Regions from separate parts of the Streptomyces sp. NBC_01808 genome, predicted to be linked through region 2. Evidence: predicted binding sites of a transcription regulator. Region 2 holds the regulator's gene; the other holds the start of a gene.
The links. Region 2 encodes HrcA, which represses chaperone genes, less so after heat shock. Its sites were predicted from a motif close to TTNGCACTCNGNNNNNCNGAGTGCNAA; they were not measured.
Positions count from the first base shown of each region.

Region 1: a site for HrcA is predicted at 9,602-9,628, ahead of groES (co-chaperone GroES). Genes of this name have one in related genera too.

Region 1 is NZ_CP109072.1:5,093,567-5,109,558, forward strand. Features, by position in the region: gene OG946_RS22690 (alpha/beta fold hydrolase) at 1-1,257, shown strand, start outside; gene tsaE (tRNA (adenosine(37)-N6)-threonylcarbamoyltransferase complex ATPase subunit type 1 TsaE) at 1,269-1,826, shown strand; gene OG946_RS22700 (hypothetical protein) at 1,914-2,096, shown strand; gene OG946_RS22705 (LLM class flavin-dependent oxidoreductase) at 2,142-3,017, shown strand; gene OG946_RS22710 (hypothetical protein) at 3,061-3,579, opposite strand; gene tsaB (tRNA (adenosine(37)-N6)-threonylcarbamoyltransferase complex dimerization subunit type 1 TsaB) at 3,821-4,492, shown strand; gene rimI (ribosomal protein S18-alanine N-acetyltransferase) at 4,524-4,994, shown strand; gene tsaD (tRNA (adenosine(37)-N6)-threonylcarbamoyltransferase complex transferase subunit TsaD) at 5,003-6,112, shown strand; gene OG946_RS22730 (hypothetical protein) at 6,127-6,393, shown strand; gene OG946_RS22735 (class I SAM-dependent methyltransferase) at 6,356-7,564, opposite strand; gene OG946_RS22740 (polysaccharide deacetylase family protein) at 7,676-8,608, shown strand; gene OG946_RS22745 (polysaccharide deacetylase family protein) at 8,605-9,540, shown strand; gene groES (co-chaperone GroES) at 9,777-10,085, shown strand; gene groL (chaperonin GroEL) at 10,211-11,836, shown strand; gene OG946_RS22760 (SDR family NAD(P)-dependent oxidoreductase) at 12,067-12,846, opposite strand; gene OG946_RS22765 (multicopper oxidase family protein) at 12,904-14,472, opposite strand; gene OG946_RS22770 (MOSC domain-containing protein) at 14,583-15,251, opposite strand; gene OG946_RS22775 (LysR family transcriptional regulator) at 15,340-15,992, shown strand, end outside.
Region 2 is NZ_CP109072.1:2,448,102-2,461,680, forward strand. Features, by position in the region: gene OG946_RS10385 (hypothetical protein) at 1-534, opposite strand, end outside; gene OG946_RS10390 (cytidine deaminase) at 612-974, shown strand; gene OG946_RS10395 (carbohydrate kinase family protein) at 1,234-2,343, opposite strand; gene OG946_RS10400 (ribonuclease Z) at 2,485-3,390, opposite strand; gene OG946_RS10405 (histidine triad nucleotide-binding protein) at 3,407-3,766, opposite strand; gene OG946_RS10410 (S41 family peptidase) at 3,842-7,177, opposite strand; gene OG946_RS10415 (16S rRNA (uracil(1498)-N(3))-methyltransferase) at 7,359-8,108, opposite strand; gene OG946_RS10420 (nitronate monooxygenase) at 8,105-9,199, opposite strand; gene dnaJ (molecular chaperone DnaJ) at 9,355-10,488, opposite strand; gene hrcA (heat-inducible transcriptional repressor HrcA) at 10,489-11,514, opposite strand; gene OG946_RS10435 (MBL fold metallo-hydrolase) at 11,657-12,361, shown strand; gene OG946_RS10440 (DUF3097 domain-containing protein) at 12,372-13,199, shown strand; gene OG946_RS10445 (helix-turn-helix domain-containing protein) at 13,374-13,579, shown strand, end outside.

The DNA of each region.
Region 1 (15,992 bases), 2.6 Mb from region 2:
TGGGCGAGGGCCGGCCGACGCGCCGGTATCGCCGGCGTCGCCATCGGCGTGCTCGCCGCCGGCGCGGCCGCGGGTGTGGCGGTGGAGCGCCTGGCGATGGGCCGCGACGTACGCCGCCGGGCCCGGCAGGCGCTCGACGCGGCCGGTCCTTACGGCACCCTCCGCGGCACCCCCGGCACGGCCGTCGCGGACGACGGCACCGAGCTGTACTACGAGGTAGAGGAGGCCGACGACTTCCCGGCCGCACTCCCCGACGGCACACTCCCAGAACCGCAGACCACCACCACCCCCCGCCGCCGGCGCCGCCGCTTCGCGGGACGCCGCGACCCCGCGCCCCTCACCGTCGTCTTCAGCCACGGCTACTGCCTCACCCAGGACTCCTGGCACTTCCAGCGCGCCGCCCTCCGCGGCCGCGTCCGCACCGTCTACTGGGACCAGCGCAGCCACGGCCGCTCCGCCCGCGGCATCTCCCAGCTCGCCGCCGACGAGCCGGTCACCATCGAGCAGCTCGGCCGCGACCTCAAGGCCGTCGTCGACGCCGCCGCCCGCGAGGGCCCGCTGCTGCTCGTCGGGCACTCGATGGGCGGCATGACGATCATGGCCTTCGCCGACCAGTTCCCCGACGCGGTACGGGAGCGGGTGGCCGGCGCCGCGTTCCTCGGCACCTCCTCCGGCGACCTCGGCCGGGTGACGTTCGGCCTGCCCGCGGCCGGCGCCTGGGCCGTACGGCACTTCGTGCCCGGCGTCCTGAGGGCCCTCGGCAGCCGCGCCGAGCTGGCCGAGCGCGGCCGGCAGGCGACGGCCGACCTCTTCGCCGGGATCATCAAGCACTACTCGTTCGGCACCGAGGGCGTCGACCCGGGCGTCGCGCGCTTCGCCGAGCGGCTGCTGGAGAGCACGCCGATAGACGTGGTCGCCGAGTTCTACCCGGCGTTCGCCGCGCACGAGAAGGGCGAGGCGCTGGCGCCCTTCCGCGACCTCCCCGGGCTCGTCCTCGTCGGCGACCGCGACATGGTCACGCCCCCGGAGCACAGCGAGCGCATCGCCGCGCGGATGCCCGACGCCGCGTTCGAGGTCATCGAGGACGCCGGGCACCTGGCCCTGCTGGAGCGCCCGGAGCGGGTGAACGAGGCGCTGGCCGCGCTGCTCGCCCGCGCGGGCGTGCGGCTGCGCCCCGGGCCCGGGGCGCAGCCGGGGGCGAGGCCGGGAGCGGGACCCGTACGGCGGCCGCGCGGCACGTCGCGCCGGACCCTCTAACATCCAGTGCCATGAGCGCCGCCGCGACCACCACCACCGCCGTCCAGTTGACCGTCGAGTCGCCCGAGCAGATGCAGGAACTGGGCCGCCGGCTGGCCGCCGTGCTGCGCGCCGGGGACCTCGTGCTGCTCACCGGGGCGCTGGGCGCGGGCAAGACGACGCTCGCGCGGGGGCTGGGGGAGGGGCTCGGGGTGCGGGGGGCGGTGACGTCGCCGACGTTCGTCATCGCGCGCGTGCACCCGTCGGTCTCGGGCGGGCCGCCGCTGGTCCACGTCGACGCCTACCGGCTGGGCGGCGGTCTGGAGGAGATGGAGGACCTGGACCTCGACGTGTCGCTGCCGGAGTCGGTCGTGGTCGTGGAGTGGGGCGAGGGCAAGGTCGAGGAGCTGGCCGAGGACCGGCTGCACGTCGTGATCGAGCGCAGCAGGGGCGGTGCGCCCGAGCAGGCAGCGGACGCCGGGGAGGCGGACGCGGAAGGGGCCGGCGAGGCGGACGTACGGCACGTGACCGTCACCGGCGTCGGCGAGCGCTGGGCGCACGGCGCGCTGGCCGCGCTCGCCCGCACCTGAACAGCAGTGCTGGACGTTCCGACAAATATGCCGACGTGCTGTCGGTAAATCGTTGCCCCAGGTCGGCGGGCGTGGTCCCATGGGCGTATGGCACCTGAGCAAGACGAGCAGCGCCCCGCCGTGGGAGTCGCCGAGCTGCTCGCCGCCTGCGCGGCGGCAGAGGCGATCTCGACGCCGCCCGCGCCGGAACCCGAGGCGGCCGAGAGGGCGGGGACGGACGGGCCGCGGGCCCCGGAGAGCCCTGCTGCGCCGGAGCAGCACGCCGCGTAGCCCGAGCGCGCCCTGCCCCACTGCGGGACATCTAGGCTGCGCTGCATGGACATCGGCATCGGACTTCCCTCCACCATCTCCACCATCTCCGGCATCCCCGGCAAGCTGATCCCCCAGTGGGCCGCCGCGGCCGAGCGGGCGGGGTTCTCGACTCTGGGCACCATCGACCGCGTCGTCTACGGCAACCTCGAAACGATCCCCACCCTCGCCGCCGCCGCGGCCGTCACCGAGCGGATCGGCCTGACGACGACCATCCTCATCGCCCCGTTCCGCGGCAACGGCGCCCTGCTCGCCAAGCAGCTCGCCTCCGTCGACGTGCTCTCCGGCGGCCGGCTCACCGTCGGCGCCGCCGTCGGCGGGCGGGAGGACGACTACGAGGCGGCGGGCGTGCCGTTCACCCAGCGCGGCCGGATCTTCGACGACCAGCTCGCCGAGATGCGCGCCGTGTGGCAGCAGGACGCCCGCGGCCGCGCCCACCCCGTCGGCCCGGCGCCGGTGCAGGCGGGCGGGCCGCCGATCCTCTTCGGCGGCAACTCGCCCGCCGCCTTCCGGCGGCTCGCGGAGTACGGCGCCGGGTGGATCCTCGGCGGCGGCAGCCCCGAGCAACTGGCCCAAGGCGCCGAGAAGGCCAGGGCGGCCTGGCGCGAGGCGGGCCGGGAGGGCGAGCCGCGGGTGGCGGCGCTGGCGTACGCGAGCCTCGGCCCGGACGCCGAGGAGCACGCCCGCCGCTACCTGCTGGACTACTACGGGTTCCTGGGGGAGTTCGCCGAGAAGGTCGCCGAGGGGGCGCTGACCTCGCCGGCGGCGGTCGCCGCCGCGAAGGCGGCGTTCGCGGACGCGGGCTGCGGCGAGCTGGTGCTGTTCCCCTGCAACCCGGACCTGGCACAGGTCTCGCTGATCGCGGAGGCCGCCGGGCTGTAGGGACGTACGGACGAAGGGGCGGGGGCCCGGCGGCGGGTCCCCGCTACTTCACCACCGCGACCGGGACGCCCACGGTCGCGAAGCGCCACAGCGCCTTGCCGTCCACCCGCGACGAGCGCACGCCGCCCGTCTTCTCCGTCGCGTCCGGGTCCGGCCGGGAGCCGTCTATGGCGGCGCTGAAGCCTATGACCGTGCCCTCCGCCTCCGCGAACCGCACCACGTGCTCCACCAGCACCCCGTCCGAGCCCGTGATCTGCCGCGACCGCGAGGTCACGGTGTACATGCCGGGCGGCGGGTCGACGGTGCTCGGGGTCACCTTGTACGTCCGCAGCACCGAGTTGTCCTCGCCGACGAGCCACACGCGCTTGTCCTTCAGCGCGTACACCACCCGCAGCCCGGAGCCCGAGCGCGCGGGCAGTTCGAGCTTCTTCTCCTTGGCCTTCGACGGCTCGGGGCTGGCGACGCCCGGGCGGCTGCGGGCCAGGGAGTCGGGGGCGTTGGCGTTGGCCTGGTAGGCGAGGAAGGCGACCACGCCCAGGGCGGCGGCCGTCAGCCCGGCCACGAATTTCCCGCTGCCTGCCACGCGGTACGCCCCTTCCGGTACGGCGGCCGCAGGGCCGCTCTGCCGCAGTCTGCCCCTGGCCCGCCCTCTTCTCACGCGCCAGTCCGCCCCCGCCTGCTCCGCCCGACGGTAGCACCCGCCGCCGCGCTCCTCGGGGCGGCCGCAGCCGGAGTCACCGGCCCGGCGGACGCGCTCCGGGCACCCCTTCCGCGCGACTACCCTGAAGGGCGTGCTGCTCGCCATGGATACCGCCTCCCCCGCCGTCACCGTCGCCCTCCACGACGGCGACCCCGGGTCGCCCGCGCTCGCCGCGTCGCACCAGGTCGACGCCCGGCGCCACGGCGAGCTGCTGCTGCCCGCCGTCGACCGGGTGCTCGCCGAGGCGGGCCGCGGGCCCGGGGAGCTGACCGGCGTCGTCGTCGGCGTCGGCCCCGGTCCTTACACCGGGCTGCGGGTGGGGCTGGTGACCGCCGAGGTCCTCGGCATGACGCTCGGCATCCCCGTGTACGGGGTCTGCACGCTGGACGGCATCGCCTACGCCGCCGGCCGCGACGACGGCGTCGCCGGCGGCATCGACGGCCCGTTCGTCGTGGCCACCGACGCCCGGCGCAAAGAGGTGTACTGGGCGCGCTACGCCGACGCCCGCACCCGCGTCACGGACCCCGCCGTCGACCGGCCCGCCGCCCTCGCCGAGCAGGTCGCGGGCCTGCCCGCCGCCGGGGCGGGCGCCGAGCTGTACCCCGAGGCGTTCCCCGACGCCCGGCCCCCTGCGCACCCGCATGCCGCCGCCCTCGCCGCGCTGGCCGCCGAGCGGCTCGCGGCGGGCGCCGAACTGCTGCCGCCCCGCCCGCTGTACCTGCGCCGCCCCGACGCGCAGGTCCCCGCCGCGTACAAGGCGGTCACCCCGCGATGACCGCGTGCCAGGCCCCGTACGAGAGCAGCCCATGACCGCCGTCGCCTTGCGCGAGATGCGGTGGTGGGACATCGACCCCGTGCTCGCCCTCGAACGGGACACCTTCCCCGAGGACGCCTGGTCCCCCGCCATGTTCTGGTCCGAGCTGGCGCACGCCCGCGGCCCCGGCGCCACCCGCGCGTACCTCGTCGCCGAGGACGAGGCCGGCCGCGTCGTCGGCTACGGCGGCCTCGCCGCGCTCGACGGCACCGGCGACATCCAGACCATCGCCGCCGCCCGCGGCCACTGGGGCACCGGCCTCGGCCCGCGCCTGCTGGAGGCGCTGCTCGCCGCCGCCCGCCGCTTCGGCTGCCGCGAGGTGCTGCTGGAGGTGCGCGTCGACAACGAGCGCGCGCAGCGCCTCTACGAGCGCCACGGCTTCGCCGTGATCGGCGTCAGGCGCGGCTACTACCAGCCCGGAAACGTCGACGCGCTCGTCATGCGCCGTACCGAGAAAGAGTGACGCCCCCCATGGCAGACGAACCCCTGGTGCTCGGCATCGAGACGTCCTGCGACGAGACCGGTGTCGGGATCGTCCGCGGGCACACGCTGCTCGCCGACGCCATCGCCTCCAGCGTCGACGCGCACGCCCGCTTCGGCGGCGTGGTGCCCGAGGTGGCGAGCCGGGCGCACCTGGAGGCGATGGTCCCGACGATCGAGCGGGCGCTGCGCGACGCCGGGGTGGCGGCCCGCGACCTGGACGCGGTCGCGGTGACGGCGGGCCCGGGTCTCTCCGGGGCGCTGCTGGTCGGGGTGTCGGCGGCCAAGGCGTACGCGTACGCGCTGGGCAAGCCGCTCTACGGCGTCAACCACCTCGCCTCGCACATCGCCGTCGACCAGCTCGAACACGGCGCGCTGCCCGAGCCGACGATGGCCCTGCTGGTCTCCGGCGGGCACTCCTCGCTGCTGATGTCCGCCGACATCACCGCCGACGTCCGCCCCCTCGGCGCGACCATCGACGACGCGGCGGGCGAGGCGTTCGACAAGGTCGCCCGCGTCCTCGGACTCGGCTTCCCCGGCGGCCCGTTCATCGACAAGGCCGCGCGCGAGGGTGACGCGGCCGCGATCCGCTTCCCGCGCGGCCTGACGGGCCCGCGCGACCCGGTGTACGACTTCTCCTTCTCCGGTCTGAAGACCTCCGTCGCCCGCTGGGTGGAGGCCAGGCGCGCGGCGGGGGAGGACGTGCCGGTGGCGGATGTGGCGGCGTCGTTCCAGGAGTCGGTGGCGGACGTGCTGACGCGCAAGGCGGTACGGGCCTGCCGGGACAACGGCGTCGGGCACCTGATGATCGGCGGCGGCGTCGCGGCGAACTCGCGGCTGCGGGCGATGGCCGAGCGGCGCTGCGAGGACGCGGGGATCGTGCTGCGGGTACCCCGGCCCAAGCTGTGCACGGACAACGGGGCGATGGTCGCGGCGCTGGGCGCGGAGATGGTGGCGCGCGGGCGGGCGGCGTCGGACTGGGAGCTGTCGGCGGACTCGTCGCTGCCGGTCACCCAGACGCACGTACCGGGGCACGAGCACGCACCCGGGCACGGCCACGACCACGTGCACGAACTGGCGAAGGACAACCTGTACTCGTGACCGTCATCGCGCTGATGTGGGAGGCCAAGGCCGCGGCCGGACGCGGCGACGAGCTGCTGGCGTGGGCGCGGGCGCAGCGGCTGCCCACCCGGCCGCTGCGGCGCGAGACGTTCCGCGCGCCGGGGGACCGGGTGCTGGTCATCACCTGGTGGGACGCGGGCTGCGGCAACCGCGAGGCCGACATGCCGGAACTCCGGGACCCGGACGCCGGCCTGCTGGCCCGGCCCGTGCACCGCTGGCGGTTCACGTCGCTGGGGCCGGACGGCCCAGAAGCACCGTAGGGGCGCCGGCGACGCGGGTAAGGAAAACGGTGCAGGACACCGCGGCCGGGCCGGTGAGCTTCAGCTTGCGCCGCAGCTCCTCGGGCTCGACGGCGGAGCCGCGCTTCTTGACGGTGACGCTGCCGACGCCGCGTTCGCGCAGCAGGGCGCGGAGCTTCTTGACGTTGAACGGGAGCGTGTCGGTGATCTCGTACGCGGTGGCGTACGGGCTCTGCACCCGGTCGTCGGCCGTGACGTACGCGATGGTGGGATCCAGCAGCCGCCCGCCGACCTGCGCTGCCACCTCGGCGACGAGGTGCGCGCGGATGACGGCGCCGTCCGGCTCGTACAGATAGCGCCCCACGGGTCCCGGCGCCGGGTCGGGCAGGCCGCGTCCCACGAGGGTGGCGCCGGCGGGCAGCAGGGTCGCGCGGCGGCCGCCGGGGTCGGTGCCGAACCAGAGCACGGCCTCCTTCACGTCGCCGGCGTCGGAGACCCACTCCGCCTCGGCGGCGTCCGGCACCGCCTCGTGCGGGATGCCGGGGGCGACCTTCAGCGCGGCGTGCGAGACCCGGCCGGCGACCTCGACGGCCCAGGACAGCGGCGGGGAGTACGCCTCGGGGTCGAAGACGCGGGTACGCCCCCTGGCGCCGCCGCCGACGCGACGAGCCGGATCGACGAACACGGCGTCGTACCCGGAGATGTCCACGTCCCCCACCTCCGCGCACCGCACCTCGACCAGCTCCGTGACCCCCAGCGCCGCCGCGTTGGCCCGCGCGGCGGCGGCCGCCGCCGGGTCCCGGTCGACGGCGAGCACCGCGATCCCGGCCCGCGCCAGCGCCACCGCGTCGCCGCCGACGCCGCAGCACAGGTCGGCGACCCGGTCGACGCCGAGCGCCGCGAACCGGGCCGCGCGGTGCGCCGCCACCGCCGTCCGGGTGGCCTGCTCGACGCCGTCGGGGGTGAAGTACATCCGCGCCGCGTCCGCCCCGAACTTCGCCGCCGCCCGCTGCCGCAGCCGGGCCTGCCCGAGCGCGGCGGAGACCAGCTCCGCGGGGTGGGTGCGGCGCAGCCGGGTGGCGAGGGCCAGTTCGTCGGCGGGGTCGTGCTCCCGCAGCTCGGCGAGGAGCGCCTGCCCCTCGGGGGTGAGGAGGGCGGCGAGGGGGTCGTCGGGGGCGTCGGGGCCGTGCATGGGCCCATTGTCCGCTGTCCGCCGTACGGGCGCCGTACGGCGTGGCGCCATGACACCCCGTTCCTTACTGGCAGGATGCGGGCTCCGGAACTAATACGACAAAAGGATAAAATGCTCCCACCTGCCCGACCCCGCGCCGGCCTCCTCGCCCTGGCCGTCACCACCGCACTCCTCGCCTCCGCCTGCTCCTCCGGCTCCGCCGAGTCCGACCACCCCCGCCCCCTCACCCACCCCGACGGGGATGCCAAGCCCGCTGTCGCCGGCGGCCTCGCCGCGGCCCCCGCCCGCGCGCTCGCCCGCACCGCGCAGCACCAGCAGCGCGTCCACGCGCAGCGGCTCGCCGCCGCCCGCACCTGGGGCATGGACGCCACCCCGCTGCTGCCGCCCGCCCCGCCGCGTACCAAACCCGCGCTCGCCACCGAACCCGGCTTCGAGGCGAACGGCGGCGGCCCCGGCCTGCCGCCCGTCATCACCCGGGTACCGACCGACGACCGCGTGATCTTCCTGACCATCGACGACGGCTACCGCAAGGACCCCGAGCTGCTGCGCATGCTCCGCGAACTCGACGTGCCCGTCAGCGCCTTCCTCACCGACGAGGTCGCGCGCGACGACTACGGCTACTTCCGCGACCTCCGCGACCTCGGCACCACCGTCAGCAACCACACCCTCCACCACCCCAACCTCCGCGAACTGTCCTACGCGGCCCAGCGCGAGGAGATCTGCGGCCAGCAGCGCGTCCTGGAGCGCGAGATGGGCACCAAGCCGCGGATCTTCCGCCCGCCGTACGGCAATTACAACGCCGACACCCTGCGCGCCGCGAAGGACTGCGGCATCGATCTCGTACCGCTGTGGCAGCAGGAGGCGTTCCCCGGACGCTGGACGTACTCCCGCGGGGACACCGCGTTCCACCCCGGCGATATCGTGCTCACCCACTTCGAAGGACCTTCCGAATTCGGCGGCACGATGACCGATATGCTCCGTACGGTGCTCCGTAAGGCGAACGACGAGGGCTTCGCCGTTGCTCGCTTGGAGGACTACGTATGAGGCGCACCCGCCGCTCCGGGCGGCGGTCGTCAGCCGCCGCGATAGCCGCCGTCTGCCTGCTGGCGCTCACCGCCTGCGCGGACGCGGCCAGGCCGACCGAGGAGTGGTTCCCGCAGAGCGCGGAGGAGCCCGCGGCGCCCGGGGACGGGCGGGCGGACGGCAAGCCGGGCGCGAGGCACGCGGGGCGTACGCCGCGGGCGCTGCCCGGCGGTGACGGCAAGGCCCGCAAGGACGTCGCCCGCGCCACCGGCCCCGGGGCGTACCGCCGCTGGGGCCTCGACCGCCCCCTCGCCGCACCGCCCACGCCCCCCGCGAGCCGCCCGGTGCAGCCGGGGGACTCCGGGCTGCCGGCGGTCGCGGGCCGGGTGCCGACGCGGGACAAGGTCGTCTTCCTCACGATCGACGACGGCTGGGACAAGGACCCCGAGCTGATCCGGATGGCGGCCGACCTGCGGCTGCCGTTCAGCATGTTCCTCTCCGACTCGGCGGCCGGCGGGGACTACGGCTACTTCGAGGAGCTGCGGCGCCTCGGCAACTCCGTACACGGCCACACCCTCACCCACCCCGACCTCACCTCCCTCCCGTACGCCGGGCAGCGCCGCCAGATCTGCCGCCAGCAGGAGCGCGTCGCCGATGCCTTCGGCGTCCGCCCGACGCTCTTCCGGGCGCCCTACGGCAAGTACGACGCGGCGACGCTGCGGGCCGCCGCCTCCTGCGGGGTCCGCGCGATGCCGCTGTGGCGGGCCGACATGAAGGCGAGCGGCCTGGAGTACCGCAGCGGCGACCGGCTGCGCCCAGGCGACATCGTGCTGGCGCACTTCCGGGGTCCTGGGCAGCAGGGCGGGCGGACGATGACGGACGTGATGGCGGAGTTCGTACGGGAAGTCCAGCGGCAGGGCTTCACGGTGGCCCGTCTTGAGGACTACATGTGACGCGGCCGGGGGCGCGGCCCGTACGACAGTACGGTCGGCGGCGGGCGACGCGGGTGGCAATCTGGCACTCGGCTTGACCGAGTGCTAAAGGGCGGCATAACCTCGGCTCTGGCACTCCCCCAGGGAGAGTGCCAACACAGCGACGAGGCGGATCCGGCACCCGCGACGACGGGTCCTCCAGGGTCGCCACCCCAGACATTCAACCCCGCGAGATCTCCGAAGGGGGAGGTCGGATCGTGACGACCGCCAGCACCAAGGTTGCCATCAAGCCGCTTGAGGACCGCATCGTGGTCCAGCCGCTCGACGCCGAGGAGACCACGGCCTCGGGCCTGGTCATCCCGGACACCGCCAAGGAGAAGCCCCAGGAGGGCGTCGTCCTTGCCGTCGGTCCGGGCCGCTTCGAGGACGGCAACCGGCTGCCGCTCGACGTCTCCGTCGGCGACGTCGTTCTCTACAGCAAGTACGGCGGCACCGAGGTGAAGTACAACAACGAGGACTACCTCGTCCTCTCTGCCCGCGACGTGCTCGCGATCATCGAGAAGTAATCGGGGCGCTTCCCGCTTCTTCCCACACCAGGCCGCGCCCCGGATCCGTTCGCCGAGCAGGACATATCGAAACGGGCCGGGGCGTCGGCGCTCCCTACGGCGCCCTTTGAGAGGACCCACGTTCCATGGCGAAGACTCTGAAGTTCGACGAGGACGCCCGCCGCGCTCTTGAGCGCGGCGTGGACAAGCTTGCCGACACCGTGAAGGTGACGATCGGCCCCAAGGGCCGCAACGTCGTCATCGACAAGAAGTTCGGCGCCCCGACCATCACCAACGACGGCGTGACCATCGCCCGGGAGATCGAGGTCGAGGACCCGTACGAGAACCTGGGCGTGCAGCTCGTGAAGGAGGTGGCGACCAAGACCAACGACATCGCGGGCGACGGCACCACCACCGCCACCGTGCTGGCCCAGGCGCTGGTCCGCGAGGGCCTGCGCAACGTGGCCGCCGGCGCCTCCCCCTCCGCGCTCAAGCGCGGCATCGACGCGGCCGTCGCGGCGATCTCCGACGAGTTGCTGAAGGCCGCCAGCCCGATCGACTCCAAGTCCGACATCGCCGCTGTCGCCGCGCTGTCCGCGCAGGACGAGCAGGTGGGCCAGCTCATCGGCGAGGCCATGGACAAGGTGGGCAAGGACGGGGTCATCACCGTCGAGGAGTCCAACACCTTCGGCCTGGAGCTGGACTTCACCGAGGGCATGGCCTTCGACAAGGGCTACCTGTCGCACTACATGGTGACCGACCAGGACCGCATGGAGGCGGTGCTGGAGGACCCGTACATCCTGATCACCCAGGGCAAGATCTCCTCCATCCAGGACCTGCTGCCGCTGCTGGAGAAGGTCATGCAGGCCGGCTCCGCGAAGCCGCTGCTGATCGTCGCCGAGGACGTGGAGGGCGAGGCGCTGTCCACCCTCGTCGTCAACAAGATCCGCGGCACCTTCAACTCCGTGGCGGTCAAGGCCCCCGGCTTCGGCGACCGCCGCAAGGCGATGCTCGGCGACATGGCCACCCTCACCGGCGGCACCGTGGTCTCCGAGGAGGTCGGCCTCAAGCTCGACCAGGTGGGCCTCGAGGTGCTGGGCACCGCCCGCCGCGTGGTCATCACCAAGGACGACACCACGATCGTCGACGGCGCCGGCAAGTCCGACGAGGTCGCAGGCCGGGTCGCGCAGATCAAGGCCGAGATCGACGCCACGGACTCCGACTGGGACCGCGAGAAGCTGCAGGAGCGGCTGGCCAAGCTGGCCGGCGGCGTGTGCGTCATCCGTGTCGGCGCGGCCACCGAGGTCGAGCTGAAGGAGAAGAAGCACCGTCTGGAGGACGCCATCTCCGCCACCCGCGCGGCGGTCGAGGAGGGCATCGTCTCCGGCGGCGGCTCGGCGCTCGTGCACGCGGCGAAGGTGCTGGAGGACGGCCTCGGCCTCACCGGCGACGAGGCCACCGGCGTGGCGGTCGTCCGCCGCGCGTCGGTCGAGCCGCTGCGCTGGATCGCGGAGAACGCGGGCCTGGAGGGCTACGTCATCACCTCCAAGGTCTCGGAGCTGACCGCGGGCCAGGGCTTCAACGCCGCCACCGGCGAGTACGGCGACCTGGTGAAGGCCGGCGTCATCGACCCGGTGAAGGTGACCCGCTCGGCGCTGGAGAACGCGGCGTCGATCGCCTCGCTCCTGCTGACCACGGAGAGCGCGGTCGTGGAGAAGCCGGAGCCCGAGGAGGACCAGGGCCACAGCCACGGTCACGGCCACTCCCACTGACCTCCGGTCAGGACCACGAGCAACGCACACCGCAGGGCCCCGCCTCCCCGGGAGGCGGGGCCCTGCGGCGTACGCCCCCGCCCGCTCGGGCCGGAGGCCCGGTGGCCCCGGTGCCGCGGAGCCACGAAGGGCCGGGGGTCTCGGGGGCGGAGCCCCGAGTTTCGGGAAGGGGCGGGGTCGGGGAACAACCCTCCCCCCACGGTGCCGGGCCGGCCGGGCGCCGCCACCCCCTACTGCGGCCCGTACTTGCGGCCCGCCCCCGTCGACACCCGCCCCAGCAACCCCCGCGGCACCAGCTTCGCCGCCCCCATCAGCGCCTTGTACCGCGGATCCGGGATCGACACCGTGCGCCCCCGCCTCAGGTCCCGTAGCCCCTCCGCCGCCACTCTGTCCGCGTCCAGCCACATCCACCCCGGGATGTTGTCCGTCCCCATCCCCGCCCGCTCGTGGAACTCCGTCCTGACGAACCCCGGGCACAGCACCATCAGCCGCACCCCGCTGCCCGCCAGATCCCGCGCCACGCCCTGCGTGAACTGCACGACCCACGACTTGCTCGCCCCGTACGTCCCCCGCGGCACGAACGCCGCCACCGACGCGACGTTCACCACCGCACCCCGCGACCGTTCCCGCATCGCCGCCGCCGCGGCCGTCGTCAGCCGCAGCACCGCCTCGCAGTGCACCTTCAGCATCGTCAGCTCGTCGGCGAGCGTGACCTGGAGGAAGCGCCCCTTCAGCCCGAACCCCGCGTTGTTGACCAGCAGGTCCACCGGCTGCCCGGCGCCGGTCTCGCCGAGGCGCTTCTCCACCGCCGCGATGCCCTCCTCCGTCGCCAGGTCCGCGGGCAGCACCGACGTCTCCACGCCGTACCGCTCGTGCAGTTCGGCGGCCTGTTCGTGCAGCCGCTCCGCCGTCCTGGCGACGAGCACCAGGTCGTACCCGGAGGCCGCCAGCCGGCGCGCGAACGCGGCGCCCAGGCCGGCCGTCGATCCCGTAATCAGCGCAGTCGTCATGTCCGCACGCTAGCGGGCGAGGCCGGCACCGGGTCAGCACCCGGCGGGTGCACCCGGTCAGTGCCTCCGGTGTTCCAGCCCGCCGCCCGGCGGCCGCCCGGCCTGCTCACCCGGGTTCACGACCGCGAACTGGCCCATCATTCCGCCGTCCTCGTGCGACAGCAGATGGCAGTGGTACATGTACGGCACGTCCGGGTCGGCCGGCCCGTCGAAGCGCAGCACGAGCTTCACCTCCCGCCCGTTCGGCACGTACACCGTGTCCTTCCGCCCGCGCAGCTCCGGCGGCGGTGGTTCGCCGTCCACCTCCAGCACCCGGAACTGCACGTCGTGGACGTGGAAGTTGTGCGTGATGCCGTCCCGGTTGCGCACCGTCCAGATCTCGGTCGCGCCGCGCTCGACGGTCGCGTCGATGCGGTCCATCGCCATCGGCTGTCCGTTGATGCCGCTCGTGCGCAGGTCGAAGTGGCGTTCGCGGGAGGCGTCGGCCGGGTCGGGCAGCTCGACGTCGCCGAACCGCGCCGGCACGGCGGGCGCCGGGCGAAGGGTGCCGGCGGCGCGCAGCTCCAGCACGTCGAAGGAGTCGTCGCCCCCCGCGAAGCGCGACTGCCAGAAGTCGCCGCCGCCCGGCGGGCTGCTGCGCAGGACGGTCCGTTCGCCCGGCCGCATCCGCACCAGGATCTCGGCGCGTTCGCCCGGGGAGAGCAGCACGCGGTCGGTGCGGTACGGGGCGCCGAGCAGGCCGCCGTCGGTGCCGACGAGGTCGAAGGCGCGGTCGTCGGCGAAGCCGAAGTCGTAGACGCGCGCGGTGGAGGCGTTGAGCAGCCGCAGCCGGACGACCTCGTCGCGTACCTCCTGGTACGGGGCAAGGGTGCCGTTGACCATCGTCTCGTCCCCCAGGAAGCCGGTGTTGCGCATCATCCGGTGGCCGTGGTCGAACCGGTCGCCGTCGAAGCGCACGTCCTGGACGACGACGGGCACGTCGTTCACGCCGTACTCGTCGGGGAGGCCGAGCTTGCCCGCCTTCGCGTCGTCGACGAGGAACATCCCGGCGAGCCCGCGCTGTACGTGCCGCTCGGTCTGGCCGTGCGGGTGCGGGTGGTACCAGAGGGTGGCCGCGGGCTGGTCGACGGTCCAGTGGGGCCGCCACTCGCCGCCGGCCTCGACCATCTGGTGCGGGCCGCCGTCCATGGCGGCGGGCAGGTGCATGCCGTGCCAGTGGACGGTGGACGGCTCGTCGAGCCCGTTGCGGACCTCGACGCGGACCTTCTCGCCGCGCTCGGCGCGCAGCGTCGGCCCGAGGTACGTCCCGGGCCACCGCCCGTCGGCGGCCGTCGCGGGGCTGGTGAACCCCCAGGTCGGCGTGGTCCTGCCGGGCCTGAACTCCGTCTCGCCCGCGCGCGTCCCCAGCCGGAAGACCCGGGTGCCGTCCGCCTCCACCTCGCCTTCCTCCAGCGGCGGTATCCGCAGCTCGTCGGCGAAGTCGACCTTGCCGACCGTGGAGACGTCCGCGGTGGCGTAGAACCATGCTCCGGCGCCGACGACCACCGTCACGATCGCGACCGCCACCGCGGTCAGGGCGAGGAGCACGCGCTTGAGCCGCGGTCTCGGTCCACTCGTCTTTGTCATGTGTCAGAGTTTTCTGACACATGGGGCAGGCGGGCATCGGGTATCCCACGGGTACGTCCCGGAGGGAACCCTGAGCCCGCTCTCCGGGTCGGCCCGGAGAACCGTGGCCGTCAGGACGCGCGGGCCGCCGCCTTACGGGCCTTCTCCAGGGACTCCGGGTGCAGCGCGTCCCCGGCGGCGAGGAGCCGGGGCAGCAACTCCCGCTCCAGGGTGCTCGCGCGGAACCAGAAGGCGGCCGTCACCTCGTGGTCCGGGCGGTGCTCGATGCGGATCCCGTCCCCGGCCCGGATCTCGCCCGGCTCGATCACCCGCAGGTACGCGCCCGGGCGGGCCGCCTGCGTGAAGCGCTTGACCCAGCCCTTCTCGCCCAGCCAGCCGGCGAACGTGCGGCAGGGGATGCGTGAGCTGGTGACCTCCAGCAGCAGGTCGGGGCCGATCCGCCAGCGCTCGCCGATGCGCGCGCCGCAGACGTCGAGGCCGGAGGTGGTGAGGTTCTCGCCGAAGACGCCGTTCGGCAGCTCGCGGCCCAGCTCCGCGCCCCAGATGTCGAGGTCTTCGCGGGCGAACGCGTACACCGCCTGGTACGTGCCCCCGTGGTGGCGCAGGTCGCCGATGACGTCGCCGGAAAGCGCGCTGCCGCCGACGCCCCTGGGTCCCGGCTCCTCGACGCGCACCGGGCCCTCGGCCGGGCGCTTGTCGATGCCGGTGACGAAGCCGGGGGCGTCGGTGATGCCGGGCGCGGTCTGCGGCCGGGCGAGGTTCACGGAGAGCACCTGCATCCCCCGACCGTAACCGCCCCTTCCGGCAACGCTCAACGAGCTTTTCGATCGGGCAGGGCCGAGCGCCCGACTCGCCTAGGCTGGGGGCATGTTCGACGCCCGCCACCTGCGCGTTCTCCGGGCCGTCGCCGCGACCGGCTCGTTCTCCGCCGCCGCCCGCGAACTCGGCCTGACCCAGCCCGCCGTCAGCCAGCAGATGAAGGCGCTGGAGCAGACGGCGGCCACGCCGCTGCTCGTCCGCGCCGGCCGCGAGCTGCGGCTGACGGAGGCAGGGGAGGCGCTCACACGGCACGCGGGCGGCATCCTCGCCGGGCTGGCCGCGGCGGAGGACGAGGTCGCGGCGCTCGCGGGGCTGCGCGCGGGACGGGTGCGGCTGGTGTCGTTCCCGAGCGGCAGCTCCACGATCGTGCCGGGCGCGCTGGCGGCGATGCGGGCGGCGCACCCGGGTACGCGGATCTCGCTGGTGGACGCGGAGCCGCCGCGGTCCGTGGAGATGCTGCGGGAGGGGGAGTGCGAGATCGCGCTGGCGTTCCACTACCCGCCCGCGGGCGAGACCGTGCCGGAGCGTGGTGCCGATGCCGCCGAAGCGGGCGCCGGTGCCGCCGGCGACCCCGGCGACGGCTGGGACGGCCTCGTCGTACGGCCGTTGCTCGCCGACCGGCTGCTGTGCCTCGCGCCGGAGGGCCACCCAGCCGCGGCGGCGGGCCGCGTGGAGCTGGCGGAGCTGGCCGCGGAGCCGGT
Region 2 (13,579 bases):
CGATGCCTCGGCCTGCGCGATCGGCCCCCATGCGCGGGTGCCCCAGCACTGGCCGGCCCGGAGCGTCTGCGTCCAGCGCGGGTCGGTGGGCCAGACGTCGTACTCCGCCTGGACGAGGCGTTCCTCCAGCGGGCCGTGCTCGCCGGGGCGGTAGCGGCCGTTGAACGTCCCCGCGTAGTACAGGTGGTCAAGGGTGTCGTAGGCGTTGCGGTAGTACTCGGCCAGCGCGTCGTCGACAGGATGATGGCGCACGGCTACGCGCTCGACGCGTGCGACGAACCGGTGCGCGTTGGCGCGGACGAACGCGGCGTCCAGCAACTGCGCCTCACCGACCTCCCCGGCCAACGGCCCCCGGGGCCGGCCGGCGTCGCCGTCCGCCGCTTCCCGCAGCACCTGCAGGAAGAACCCCGGGTCGGACGGCAGCAGCATGGTCCGGTCCCACCACGGCTCATGGTGCACGAGCAGCACCCGCAGGCGCACCGGGCCTCCCGAGGCATCCGCGTGTACGACGTGAATCCGGTACGTGTTGTCCATGCCGCCACCCTGACAGGCGCCTACGACAACGCAGGCGGTGGAGGCGGCCCGTTGAGCGGCCGCCGTACGGGGTTCGTATGCTCGCCGGTATGAACGAGAGCAGCTCGCTGGACCCGGAAGACCGCAAGATCGTCACGCTGGCCCGGAGTACGCGTGCGCGCAACGCCGTGCCGGAGGGCGCGGCGGTACGGGACGAGACCGGCCGCACCTACGTCGCGGGCACCGTGGCGCTGGACTCGCTGCGGCTGACCGCGCTGCAGACCGCCGTGGCGATGGCCGTCGCCAGCGGCGCCACCTCGCTGGAGGCGGCGGCGGTCGTCACCGAGGCCGAGGGTCCCGCGGACGCGGACCTCGCGGCCGTCCGCGACCTCGGCGGTCCGGGCACCCCGGTCCTGCTGGCCGCCCCGGACGGTGAGGTACGCAGCACGACCCGGGCCTGAGGGGAACCGGGAGCCCGCCGGCGTGCGGGGGCGTCCGCAGGACCGCTGCCCGCGGGCTTTCTGCGGGCCCCGGCGGCAGGGACGACCGCAGCGGCGCAGCGCACGGCCCCGACCCGTACGACCGGCGTCCCCGGCGTGGGGATTGGGACCGCCACGCTCTCCCGAGCGCCCGGCCGCACCCGGCCCCGCCACGCAGCCCCGGCGGCCGCGCGCAGCGCGGCCCGCACGACCGCGCACGACGGGACCCGGAACCGGCCCCCTACGGGGCGTCCCGCTCCGGGCGGAAACCGATCGTCGGGACCGCCCGGCGCAGCGGCCAGTGGCGGGGGGCGCACGGCGTGATGCCGTCCAGGAACGCGTAGCGGGCGAGGGCCTGGGGATCCTGCTCCTCGACCGTGCGTATCTGCTCCCACCACGCCGCCACCTCCGTCCAGCCCGGGGCCGACTGGGAGCCGCCGAACTCCTGCACCGACAGCGCCGCCGTCAGCCCCGCGAGCGCCAGCCGGTCGGGCAGCGGGTAGCCCGCGAGCGACGTGGTGACGAAGCCGGCGACGAAGACGTCCCCGGCGCCGGTGGTGTCCAGGGCCGCCACCGATATCGCCGGGACCTCGGCGCTCTCGCCCGTACGCCCGTCGACCGCGTACGCCCCCTCGGCGCCCATCGTGACGACCACCAGCGGCACGTGCTCCGCGAGCGCGTGCGCCGCCGCGCGCGGCGAGGCCGTGCCGGTGTAGCGCATGGCCTCCACCGCGTTCGGCAGGAACGCCTCGCAGTGCGCCAGCTCCGGTATCTCCGCCAGGTCCCAGCGCCCGGTGTCGTCCCAGCCGACGTCGGCGAAGACGCGGCTGCCGTGCAGCGCGGCCCGCTCGATCCACGGCTGCCGGCGGCCGGGGTCGAGGGACGCGACGCAGGCGCGGCTCGGCGGCGGGCAGCGCGGAGGCTCGTCGGGCGGCGGCGCCTCGTGGCCGTGGGAGACCATGGTGCGCTCGCCGTCGTACGCCAGGGAGACGGTGACCGGCGAGTGCCAGCCGCGGCAGGTGCGGGACAGGGACACGTCGACGCCCTCGCCGGCCAGGGCCTCCTGGCAGTGGTCGCCGTACACGTCGTCGCCGAAGGCTGCCGACAGCGACGTCCGCAGGCCGAGGCGGGCCAGGGCCGTCGCCATGTTGGCCACCCCGCCGGGGCTGGAGCCCATGCCCCGGGCCCAGGACTCCGTGCCGCGGACGGGGGCGCTGTCCAGGCCGGTGAAGACGATGTCCAGGAAGACGGTCCCCGTCAGGTAGACGTCGATGGCCGGGTCGCCGGGGCCGCGCACGTGCGTGAGCGGGTCCACGCCCGCCACTGCCGATGCGGCCGTCACGGCGGACACGGCTGAAGCGGACGGGTGGGTGGTCACGTGAGCGCCTCCTTCCACACCGGGCCTCCGCACCGAGAACGGAACACTTGTCCGACTGTTTTCAGTCTGCCTCAGCCCACTGACAACGGCCCTCCGCGCCCGTCCCCGCCGCCCTCAGCGCCGCCCCGGCACCGCCACCCTGCCCAGGTCCGTCGCCACCGTCAGCGGCCCCGCGTACCCCGCCTCGCGCGCCTCCCGCGCGAAGTCCGCCGGGTCCGGATAGCGCTGCGAGAAGTGCGTCAGCACCAGGTGCCGTACGCCCGCCGCGATCGCCACCCCCGCCGCCTGGGCCGCCGTCAGATGCCCGTACTCGATGGCCAGCCCGGTCTCCGCGCCCAGGAACGTCGACTCGATGACCAGCAGGTCCGCCTCCTCCGCCAGCGCGTACACCCCCTCGCACAGACCGGTGTCCATGATGAAGGCGACCCGCTGCCCCCGGCGCGGCGCCGAGACCTCCTCCAGCCGGACGCCCCGCAGCACGCCCTCGCGCTGGAGGCGCGAGATGTCGGGCCCCGCGATGCCCGCGCGCGCGAGCAGCTCGGGGAGCATCCGGCGGCCGTCGGGCTCGACGAGGCGGTAGCCGTACGCGTCCACGGGGTGGTGCAGCCGGCGGGCCTGAAGGGTGTACGCGGGCGTGGTGGCGATCACGCCGTCGCCCTCGACGGGCCCCGCCTCGATGCGCGCGGTCTCCCGGTACGCGCTCGCGTACCGCAGCCGCTCGAAGAAGTGCCCCCCGCTGGCCGGGAAGTGCACGGTCACGGGGTGCGGGACGCGGTCCAGGTTGATGCGCTGGATGACGCCGGGCAGGCCGAGGCAGTGGTCGCCGTGGAAGTGGGTGACGCAGACGCGGGTCAGCCCGTACGCGGCCACGCCGGCGCGCAGCATCTGGCGCTGGGTGCCCTCGCCGGGGTCGAAGAGGATCGCGTCGCCGTCCCAGCGCAGCACGTAGCCGTTGTGGTTGCGCTGGCGGGTGGGGACCTGGCTGGCGGTGCCGAGGACGACGAGTTCGCGGGCGGCCACGTGCGGGCGGCCCGCGCTACCCGGGCGGCCAGTTCAGGCCGCGGCCGCCGAGCACGTGGGCGTGCGTGTGGAAGACGGTCTGGCCGGCGCCCGCGCCGGTGTTGAACACGACGCGGTAGCCGGTGACGTCGATCTTGTCCTCGATCGCCACCTCGGCGGTCTCGCGCAGCACGTCCGCGAGGAGCTGCGGCTCTGCGGCGGCGAGGGCGGCGGCGTCCGGGTAGTGGGCCTTGGGGATGACGAGGACGTGCGTGGGCGCCTGCGGGTTGATGTCGCGGAAGGCGATCGTCGTCGCGGTCTCGCGGACGACGGTCGCGGGCACCTCGCCCGCGGTGATCTTGCAGAACAGGCAGTCTGCCTGCGGCTCCCCGGCCATGTTCCCGGCCTCCTTCGTACGAGTCGGGCGGTACGGGCCGCATGGTACCCCGCGGCCCGTACCCGTGCCCTGCCGCTACTCCCCCGCCGGGGACTCCGAGGACGCCGGGTCCGAGGACGCCGCCTCCGGCGCGTCCCGTACCGCACCCGGCACCTCCGGCGGCACCGCCGCCGGGCTGCGCTCCAGTTCCTCCAGCGCGAGCCGCACCGCCGTCTCCAACTGCGGGTCGCGCCCCTGCGCCCAGTCCTCCGGCGTGAGCTGCACGTCCACGTCCGGCTCCACGCCGTGGTTCTCCACGCCCCAGCCGGGTCCTTCCAGCCAGATGGCGTACTTCGGCTGCGTCACCAGCGTGCCGTCGACCAGCCGGTAGCGGCTGTCGATGCCGACGACCCCGCCCCAGGTGCGCCGCCCGACGAGCGGCCCGATGCCCAGCGCCCGGATCGCGGCGCTGACGATGTCGCCGTCCGAGCCGGAGAACTCGTTGGCCACCGCGACCACGGGACCGCGCGGCGCGTCCATCGGATAGCTGACGGGCCGGAGCCCGCGGCCCGCGTCCCAGCCGACGACGCGCCGCGCCAGCTTCTCCACGACGAGCTGCGAGGTGTGCCCGCCGCGGTTGTCGCGGACGTCGACCACCAGGCCCTCGTGGGCGACTTCGACGCGCAGGTCGCGGTGGAGCTGTGCCCAGCCGGGGCCCTGCATGTCGGGTACGTGGAGGTAGCCGAGGCGGCCGCCGGAGGCTTCGCGCACGTACGCGCGCCGTCCCGCGACCCACGTGTGGTACCGGAGCGGTTCCTCGTCGGCGGTGGGGACGATCACCGCGTAGCGCACGTCGCCGCCGTCGGCGGGCAGCACGCTCAGCTCGACGGGCTTGCCCGCCGAGCCCACCAGCAGCGGCGCGGGCCCGGCCTGCGGGTCGACGGGCCGGCCGTCGACGGCGACGATCGCGTCGCCGGGGCGGACCGCGGCGCCTGGCGCGGCCAGCGGGGAGCGGGCGTGCGGGTCGGAGGTCTCGGACGGCAGTATCCGCTCGACGCGCCAACTGCCGTCGTCCCCGCGGGTGATGTCGGCTCCGAGGAGCCCCTGCCGCCGCTCCGGGGCGCCCGCGGGAGCCCCGCCGCCCGGGGGGATGACATACGCGTGGGACGTACCCAGCTCGCCCTGCACCTCCCACAGCAGGTCGACCAGGTCGTCGTGGGTGGCGACGCGCTCCAGCAGCGGCCGGTAGCGCTCCAGCACGCCGTCCCAGTCGACGCCGCCGAGGTCGGCGCGCCAGAAGTGGTCGCGCATCAGCCGGCCGGCCTCGGCGTACATCTGCCGCCACTCCGCGGCCGGGTCGAGCAACTGCCGTACGCGCGTGAGGTCGACGGTGACGTTGTCCCCGTCGCCGTCGTCGAGGTGGCTGGCCTTGCGGTCGGCGGGGACGACCTTCAGCTTGCCTTCGGTGCGCAGCAGGATCCGGGTGCCGTCGCCGGTGACGGTGAAGCCCTCGGCGTCGTCGGCGAGTTCCTCGACGCGCTGCTTGCCGAGGTCGTAGCGCTCCAGCCGGCTGGTGGGCCCGTCGTCCTCGGGGCCCGCGGCGTCGGTGCCGAGGACGCCGCGCAGCGGGTGGACGAGCCACAGCAGGCCGCCCTCCGCGGCGCGCAGCGTCGAGTAGCGGGCGGCCTCGACGGGGAAGGGCAGGATGCGGTCGGCGAGTCCTTCGAGGTCGATGCGGGTGACCGGCGGGGTGTCGCCGGAGCCGGAGCCGGAGCCGGAGCCGGCGTCGTCGCCGTCGTCGGAGGTGCCGCGCTCGGGGGGCCGGCCGTGGCGCTGCGGGCCGAACGGCGAGGGCGTCTCGGCGGCCAGCGTGATCAGGTGGGGGCGGCAGGCGTACGGGAACGACAGGTCGAAGACGTGGCTGTCGTAGACCGGGTCGAAGGCCCGCTCGGAGAGGAACGCCAGGTGCTTGCCGTCCGCGGTGAACGCCGGGGAGTAGTCGCGGAAGCGCAGCGGCGTCGCCTCGGCGACGGCCAGCCCGTCGGTGGTCGCGAGGCGCAACTGCCGCAGCGCGCCGGGGCCGGGGTGGGACCAGGCCAGCCAGGCGGAGTCGGGGGAGAACACCAGCCCGCCGGCGTCGCCGTACGCACTGGTGTCGACCTCGCGTACGTCGCCGGAGGCGCGTTCGACGAGGAGCACCCGGCCGTCGTGCGAGGCGACGGCGACGCGGCTGCCGTCCGGCGCGACGGCCAGCCCGGTGACCCGGCCGAGGCGCCCGGCGGCGACGCGGCGGGGCGTGGCGCCGGCGTCGCGGCCGGCGGCGGGGGTGAACTCCAGCGCGTCCTCGCCCTCGGCGTCGGTGACGAACACGACGTGCTCGGCGCCCTCGGCGCGGAAGACCCGCGGCATCCGGGCCCGTACGCCGGGCTCGGATGCCAGCGCGCGGGCGGGGCCCTCGCGGTGGGTCACCCAGTGCAGGGTGCCGCGGATCTCGACGGCGCTGCCGCGGCCGGTGTGGTCGGGGCGGGCGGTGCCGAGGTTGTGGCGGGCGCGCAGCGGGCGGGGGCGCAGGTCGGTGCGCTGGCCGCCGAGGCGGATGTCGAGGCGGCGGGGCTCGGTGCCCTCGTCGAGTCCTTCGAGGAGCCAGAGTTCGCCGGCGCTGGCGTAGACGACGCGGGTGCCGTCGGTGGCGGCGTGGCGGGCGTAGAAGCCGCCGAGGGGGGTGTGGCGGCGCAGCGCGGCGTACGCGTCGGGGGCGTCGGTGTCGGCGGAGTACAGCGCGCCGGTGCCCTCGTGGTCGGAGAGGAACGCCAGCCGCCCGCCGGCCCACAGCGGGTACTCGGCGTTGCCGAGGACGGCGTCCAGCTCGGCGGGGCGGGTGAACTCCGCGTCGGGCGCGGTGCGCAGCCACAGCCGGCCCGCGGTGCCGCCGCGGTAGCGCTTCCAGTACGCCGCCTCCCGGCCCATGCCCGTGGTGAGCAGCGCGACGCGGCCCTCGGGCCCGTACGCGACGTTGCCGACGGGTCCGAACGGCAGCGTGTGCGCGGGGCCGCCGTCGGGCGGCACGGCGCGGGCCCAGGTGCGGCGCAGCGAGTACTGGCCGTGGGTGGTCAGCGCCAGCACGTCGCCGTCTGGCGTCCAGCCGCGTACGGAGGTCTTGCCGCTGCCCCAGTACGTCAGGCGGACGGGCGCGCCGCCGTCGACGGGCGCGGTGAGGACCTCGGGGGCGCCGTCGCGGGTGGAGGTCCAGGCGACGCGGGTTCCGTCGGGGGCTATGCGCGGATGGTCCACCGGCATGTTGTCGGCGCTCACCCGCCAGGCCCGGCCGCCGTCGAGGGGCGCGGCCCAGACGTCGTCCTCCGCCGTGAAGGTGATCAAGTCGCCGTGCAGGTGCGGGAATCGCAGGTAAGCAGGCTGAGTCACGTCGATCATCCCATCATGCGGAAGCAGTACTCACCACCGCTTTGCGGTGCGGTGTGACCTTCGTCCTGTACCCGCCCCGTCCCGGGGCGGAACGAATCGGGACGTAATTGTGAACACCTTGGGAAAACCCCCTGTTTCCCGCGCGCGGAAGGTCGGGATCCGGGCGCACGGAACCTCTCGCTCCGCTTGTTCAGGACCACCGCCCGGTCGCGGCGAGCACCACCGCACCCGCCGCCGTGCCCGCCGTGGAGGTGCGCAGCACGCTCGGCCCCAGCCGGTACGCCCCCGCGCCCGCGCCCTCGAACGCGGCCAGCTCCTCCGGCGCGACCCCGCCCTCCGGGCCGACCACGAGCACGATCTCGCCCTCCTCCGGCAGCGTGGCGGCGGCCAGCGGCGCGGCGCCCTCCTCGTGCAGCACGGCCGTGAACGCCGCGCCCGCGAGCAGCGGCAGCAGCTCCTTCGTCGAGTGCAGTCCGGCGACCTCGGGGAAGCGCAGCCGGCGGGCCTGCTTGCCCGCCTCGCGGGCGGTGGCGCGCCACTTGGCCAGGGACTTCCGCCCGCGCTCCGCGCGCCACTGGGTCACGCAGCGGGCCGCCGCCCACGGCACCACCGCGTCCACGCCGGTCTCGGTCATGGTCTCGACGGCCAGCTCGCCCCGGTCGCCCTTCGGCAGCGCCTGCACGACAGTCAGCCGCGGGCGCGGCACCGGCTCCTCGCGCACCTCGGCGCAGGTCACCAGCAGCCGGTCGCGGTCCTCCGCGCCGGCCACGGTGCCGTACGCGCCGCGCCCCGCGCCGTCGGTGAGCACGACGTCCTCGCCGGCCCGCAGCCGCCGTACGGACACCGCGTGCCGCCCCTCGGGCCCGGTCAGCGCCAGCACCGCGCCGGGGCGGGCGGCGTCCAGCACGGCGGGCTCGGCGACGAACACCGGGGCGGTCACAGCAGGCCGCCCGAGGCGTCGCCGGTGGGCTTCGTCGTGCCGCTGAGCGCGTCGGCCAGCTCCCGGGCCAGCACCTCCACCAGCTCCGCGGCGGGCAGTTCCCGCGCCAGTCGGTAGCCCTGGCCCGCCCACAGCGCCATGCCCTGCGGGTCCCCGACGCGGGCGGCGGCGGCGCGCAGCGGGGAGGTCAGGTGGTGGACCTGGGGGTAGGCGGCGGGGGCGTACGGGCCGTGCTCGCGTACGAACCGGTTGACCAGCCCGCGCGCGGGGCGGCCGGAGAAGGCGCGGGTCAGCTCCGTACGCGTGAACACCCCCCCGGTGACGGCCCGCTTGTGCAGCGCGTTGGCGCCGGACTCGGGGCAGACCAGGAACGCGGTGCCGAGCTGCGCGGCGGCGGCGCCCGCGGAGAGCACCGCGGCGATCTGCCCGCCGCGCATCAGCCCGCCGGCGGCGATCACGGGCACATCGACGGCCTCCAGCACCTCGGCGAGCAGCGTGAGCAGCCCGCGGCCCACGTAGTCGTCCCGCGGATCGTTGCGGAAGCCGCCCTGGTGGCCGCCGGCCTCGACGCCCTGCACGCACACGGCATCGGCCCCGGCGGCCTGCGCGCGGCGCGCCTCGACGACGTTGGTGACGGTGACGACGGTGTACGTCCCGGCGCGGGCGAAGGCGTCGAGCACGGCCGCCTTGGGGCAGCCGAAGGTGAACGACACCAGCGCCACCGGCTCGTCCAGGAGTATCGCCACCTTGGCGTCGAAGGCGTCGTCCGTGCCGGCCTCGGCGTCCCCCAGCGCCGTGCCGTACCACTCGGCCTCGCCGGCCAACTGCTCCGCGTACGCCTCGATCTGGGCGGGGTCGGGCGGCGAGGGGGGCTGGGGCATGAACAGGTTGACGCCGAAGGGCCGGTCGGTGACGGCCCGCAGTTGGCGGATCTCCTCGTACATCGCCTCGGGCGTCTTGTACCCGGCGGCGAGGAACGCCAGGCCGCCGCCCTCCAGCACCCCGGCGGCGAGCTGCGGGCAGGATGCGCCACCGGCCATGGGCGCCTGCACGATCGGGAAGGTGAACAGATCGTTCAGCTCGGTGGGCATGGCTCAATCCTGTCATGCAGGTCGGACGCCGGCGGCCCGCGCCGGATCATGGAATCCGCGCGTCTTCACGCACCTGGGGACGGCTGGCGTCCCACCCGCAACACCCGTCGCACGGGCCGCACGGCGGCGGCCCGGCGAGGTCCCCGGCCGGGGAGCTAGCGGCCGCTCCAGGCGTCCTTCAGCCGCGAGAACAGCCCCTGCTGGCCCGGTTTGAACTGGCCCTGCGGGCGCTCCTCGCCGCGCAACTGGGCGAGTTGGCGAAGGAGCCGCTCCTGCTCCGGATCCAGCTTCTGCGGCGTCTCGACCTCCACGTGCACGACCAGGTCGCCCCGGCCGCCGCCGCGCAGATGCGTGACACCGCGCTGGTGCAGCGGAATCGACTGCCCCGACTGCGTACCGGGACGGATGTCGACCTCTTCCAGGCCGTCGAGCGTCTCCAGATTGACCTTCGTGCCCAGCGAGGCCGCCGTCATCGGGATCGTCACCGTGCAGTGCAGGTCGTCGCCGCGGCGCTGGAAGATCGGGTGCGGCAGCTCGCGGATCTCCACGTACAGGTCGCCCGCGGGGCCGCCGCCCGGGCCGACCTCGCCCTCGCCGGCGTGCTGGATGCGGGTGCCGGTGTCGACGCCTGCGGGGATCTTGACCGTGAGCGTACGCCGCGAGCGCACCCGGCCGTCGCCCGCGCACTCGGGGCACGGCGTGGGCACGACCGTGCCGAAGCCCTGGCACTGGGGACAGGGCCTGGAGGTCATGACCTGGCCGAGGAAGGACCGGGTGACCTGCGAGACCTCGCCGCGGCCGCGGCACATGTCGCACGTCTGCGCCGACGTGCCGGGCGCCGCGCCCTCGCCGTTGCAGGTGCCGCAGACCACCGCGGTGTCGACCTGGATCTCCTTGGTTGCGCCGAACGCCGCCTCCTCCAGCTCGATTTCGAGCCGGATCATGGCGTCCTGGCCGCGGCGGGTGCGCGAGCGCGGCCCGCGCTGGCCCGCCTGGCCGAAGAAGGCGTCCATGATGTCGGAGAGGTTGCCGAAGCCGCCGGCGCCGAAGCCGCCGGCCGCGGCGCCGTTCTGCGACAGGGGGTCGCCGCCGAGGTCGTAGATCTGCTTCTTCTGCGGATCCGACAGCACCTCGTAGGCGGCGTTGATCTCCTTGAACCGCTCCTGGGTCTTCGGATCGGGGTTCACGTCCGGATGCAGCTCGCGGGCGAGTCTGCGGAACGCCTTCTTGATCTCCTCCTGCGACGCGTCACGTCCGACGCCGAGGACCGCGTAGTAGTCCGTAGCCAACTATGACTCCGCCAGGATCTGTCCGACGTACCGTGCCACTGCGCGTACCGCTCCCATCGTTCCGGGGTAGTCCATGCGGGTAGGTCCGACCACGCCGAGCTTGGCGACGGCTTCACCGGTGTCGCCGCCTGAACCGTATCCGACGGAGACGACCGAGGTGGAGGTGAGCCCCTCGTGGTCGTTTTCATGGCCGATACGCACCATCACGCCCGGTTCCTTCGCCTCCCCGAGCAGCCGCAGGAGCACCACCTGCTCCTCCAGCGCCTCCAGCACCGGCCGGATGGTGAGCGGGAAGTCGTGGTCGAAGCGGGTGAGGTTGGCGGTGCCGCCGATCATCAGCCGCTCCTCCGTCTCCTCCACCAGCGTCTCCAGCAGCACCGACAGCACGGTCTGCACCGTGCCGCGGTCGTCCGCGGGGAAGGGCTCCGCCAGGTCGGCGACCAGCCGCGGCACGTCGGCGAACCGGCGGCCGACGACGCGGCTGTTGAGCCGGGCGCGCAGGTCGGCGAGGGAGTCCTCGCTGAACGGCGCCGGGCAGTCGATCATGCGCTGCTCGACCCGGCCGGTGTCGGTGATGAGCACGAGCATCACGCGCGCGGGGGCGAGTTGGAGCAGCTCGACGTGGCGCACGGTCGAGCGGGTCAGCGACGGGTACTGCACCACCGCCACCTGCCGCGTCAACTGCGCCAGCAGCCGCACCGTGCGCCCGACGACGTCGTCGAGGTCGACGGCGCCGGACAGGAAGTTCTGGATCGCCCGCCGCTCGGCCGTGCTCAGCGGCTTGACGTCGGCGAGCTTGTCGACGAACAGCCGGTACCCCTTGTCGGTGGGGATACGGCCGGCGCTGGTGTGCGGCTGGGCGATGAACCCCTCGTCCTCCAGGGCGGCCATGTCGTTACGCACCGTGGCCGGGGAGACACCCAGGTGATGCCGCTCGGTGAGCGCCTTGGAGCCGACCGGCTCCTCCGTGCCCACGTAGTCCTGGACGATGGCGCGCAGCACTTCGAGCCGGCGCTCGCTGAGCATGCTGCCCACCTCCGTACTCGGGGTCCCGTCCGGTCGTTCCGCCGCTGGCACTCGACGGCGGGGAGTGCCAGGGTTCCGGGCCAGTGTACGGCCGGGTAGGGCAGCCCGGGCAAGGCGGCCTGTCAGGTTATAGCGTCGGGGTATGGGTGGCGGTTGGGAAGAGCTCGCCCCGGACGTCCTGCGGCGCCGGCTGCCCCGCTGGGACGCGACGGCGGGCGCGGTGGGCGGGGCGGAAGGCGTGCTGCTCGTGGACACGGGCGCCTCGCTGCGGGAGGGCGCGGAGCTGCGGCGGGCCGTACGGGACCGCTTCGGCCGTCCCGTGACCCGTATCGCGCTCACGCATCCGCACTTCGACCACGTGCTCGGCACCGCCGCCTTCGCCGGCGCCGAGGTCTACGGCCCGGCGGGCATGGCCGCGCACCTGCGCGGCGCCGGCGCGGACGAGCTGCGCGCGGACGCCGTACGCCACGGGCTGAACCGCGACGCGGCGGCGGAGGCCGTCGACGTCCTGGTCGCCCCGCGGCACGCGGTCTCCGGCACGTACCCGCTGGACCTCGGGGGCGGCCGGGAAGTGCTGCTGGCCGAGCTGGGCGCGGCGCACTCGTCGCACGACATGGCGGTCTACGTCCCGGGCCGCCCGGCCGTCGTCTTCTGCGGCGACCTGGTCGAGGAGTCGGGCCCCCCGCAGGCGGGCCGGGACGCGGACCCGGCCCGCTGGCCGGCGGCGCTGGACCGGCTGCTGGAGCTGGGCGGTTCCGGGGCGGTGTACGTGCCGGGGCACGGGGCGGCGGTCGGGGCGGACTTCGTACGGGCCCAACGCGACGAGCTGGCGCGGCGCTTGTCGTAATCTCACTTCCGTGCGCCGCTACGACACCGACCTCACGCCCCCCTGGAAGAAGCCGCAGCAGCCCGCCCCCGAGGTGCCGGCGGAGCCGGACCTCGTGGTGGAGGAGGTGGCGACGGGCTTCTGCGGCGCGGTCATCCGCACGGAGAAGACCGCGGAGGGCCCGACGGTGACCCTGGAGGACCGCTTCGGCAAGCACCGGGTGTTCCCGCTGACGCCGCGGGGCTTCATGATCGACGGCAGGGTGGTGACGCTCGTACGTCCGGGCCGCCCCGCGTCGTCCTCGGGCCCTCTCCTGTCCGCCTCCGGCTCGATCGCGGTCCGCGACCACACCGCGCGCGTGGCCCGCGCCGGCCGCATCTACGTCGAGGGCCGCCACGACGCGGAGCTGGTGGAGCGCGTCTGGGGCCACGACCTGCGGGTCGAGGGCGTGGTGGTCGAGTACCTGGAGGGCGTGGACGACCTCCCGTCGGTGGTCGAGTCCTTCGCTCCCGGCCCGGACGCCCGGCTGGGAGTCCTGGTGGACCACCTGGTACCGGGCACGAAGGAGTGGCGCATCGCGGAGTCGGTGACGAGCACCCACGCGCTGGTGGTGGGTCACCCGTACGTGGACATCTGGGAGGCGGTCAAGCCCGCGTCGGTGGGCATCGCAGCGTGGCCGAGGATCCCGCGGGGCGAGGACTGGAAATTGGGCGTCTGCCGGGAACTGGGCTGGCCCCCGGACACGGGCGCGGCGTGGCGCCGCATCCTGGACTCGGTACGGACGTACCGCGACCTGGAACCGGCGCTGCTGGGCCGGGTGGAGGAACTGATCGACTTCGTCACGGCGCCGGGTTCCTGAGGGGTTCCGAGGCGAGGCCAGGCCCGCAGCGGCCGGCGTTTCCTCACGCTCTCTGTAACACACTGTTTGCGGTCGACCGCACACAGAACCGGCCCCGCCTCCTACCCTGGCAGTGGCGAGCCGCAGAGAAGAGGTAAGGCTGTGACGTCATCAGACGGTGCCACCGACCCGCTCATGGAACCACTCGCGTTCGGCCAGCGGATGCAGATCCTTCGCGAACGTCGCGGTATGAGCCGTCCCGTCATGGGCGGGCTGCTCGGCAAGTCGCCGTCGTGGGTGAAGCAAGTGGAGACCGGAAAGCTCCAGTTGCCGAAGCTGCCCATGATCCTGCGGATCGCCGAGTTGCTGCGCGTCCGCGATCTCGCCGACCTCACCGGCGA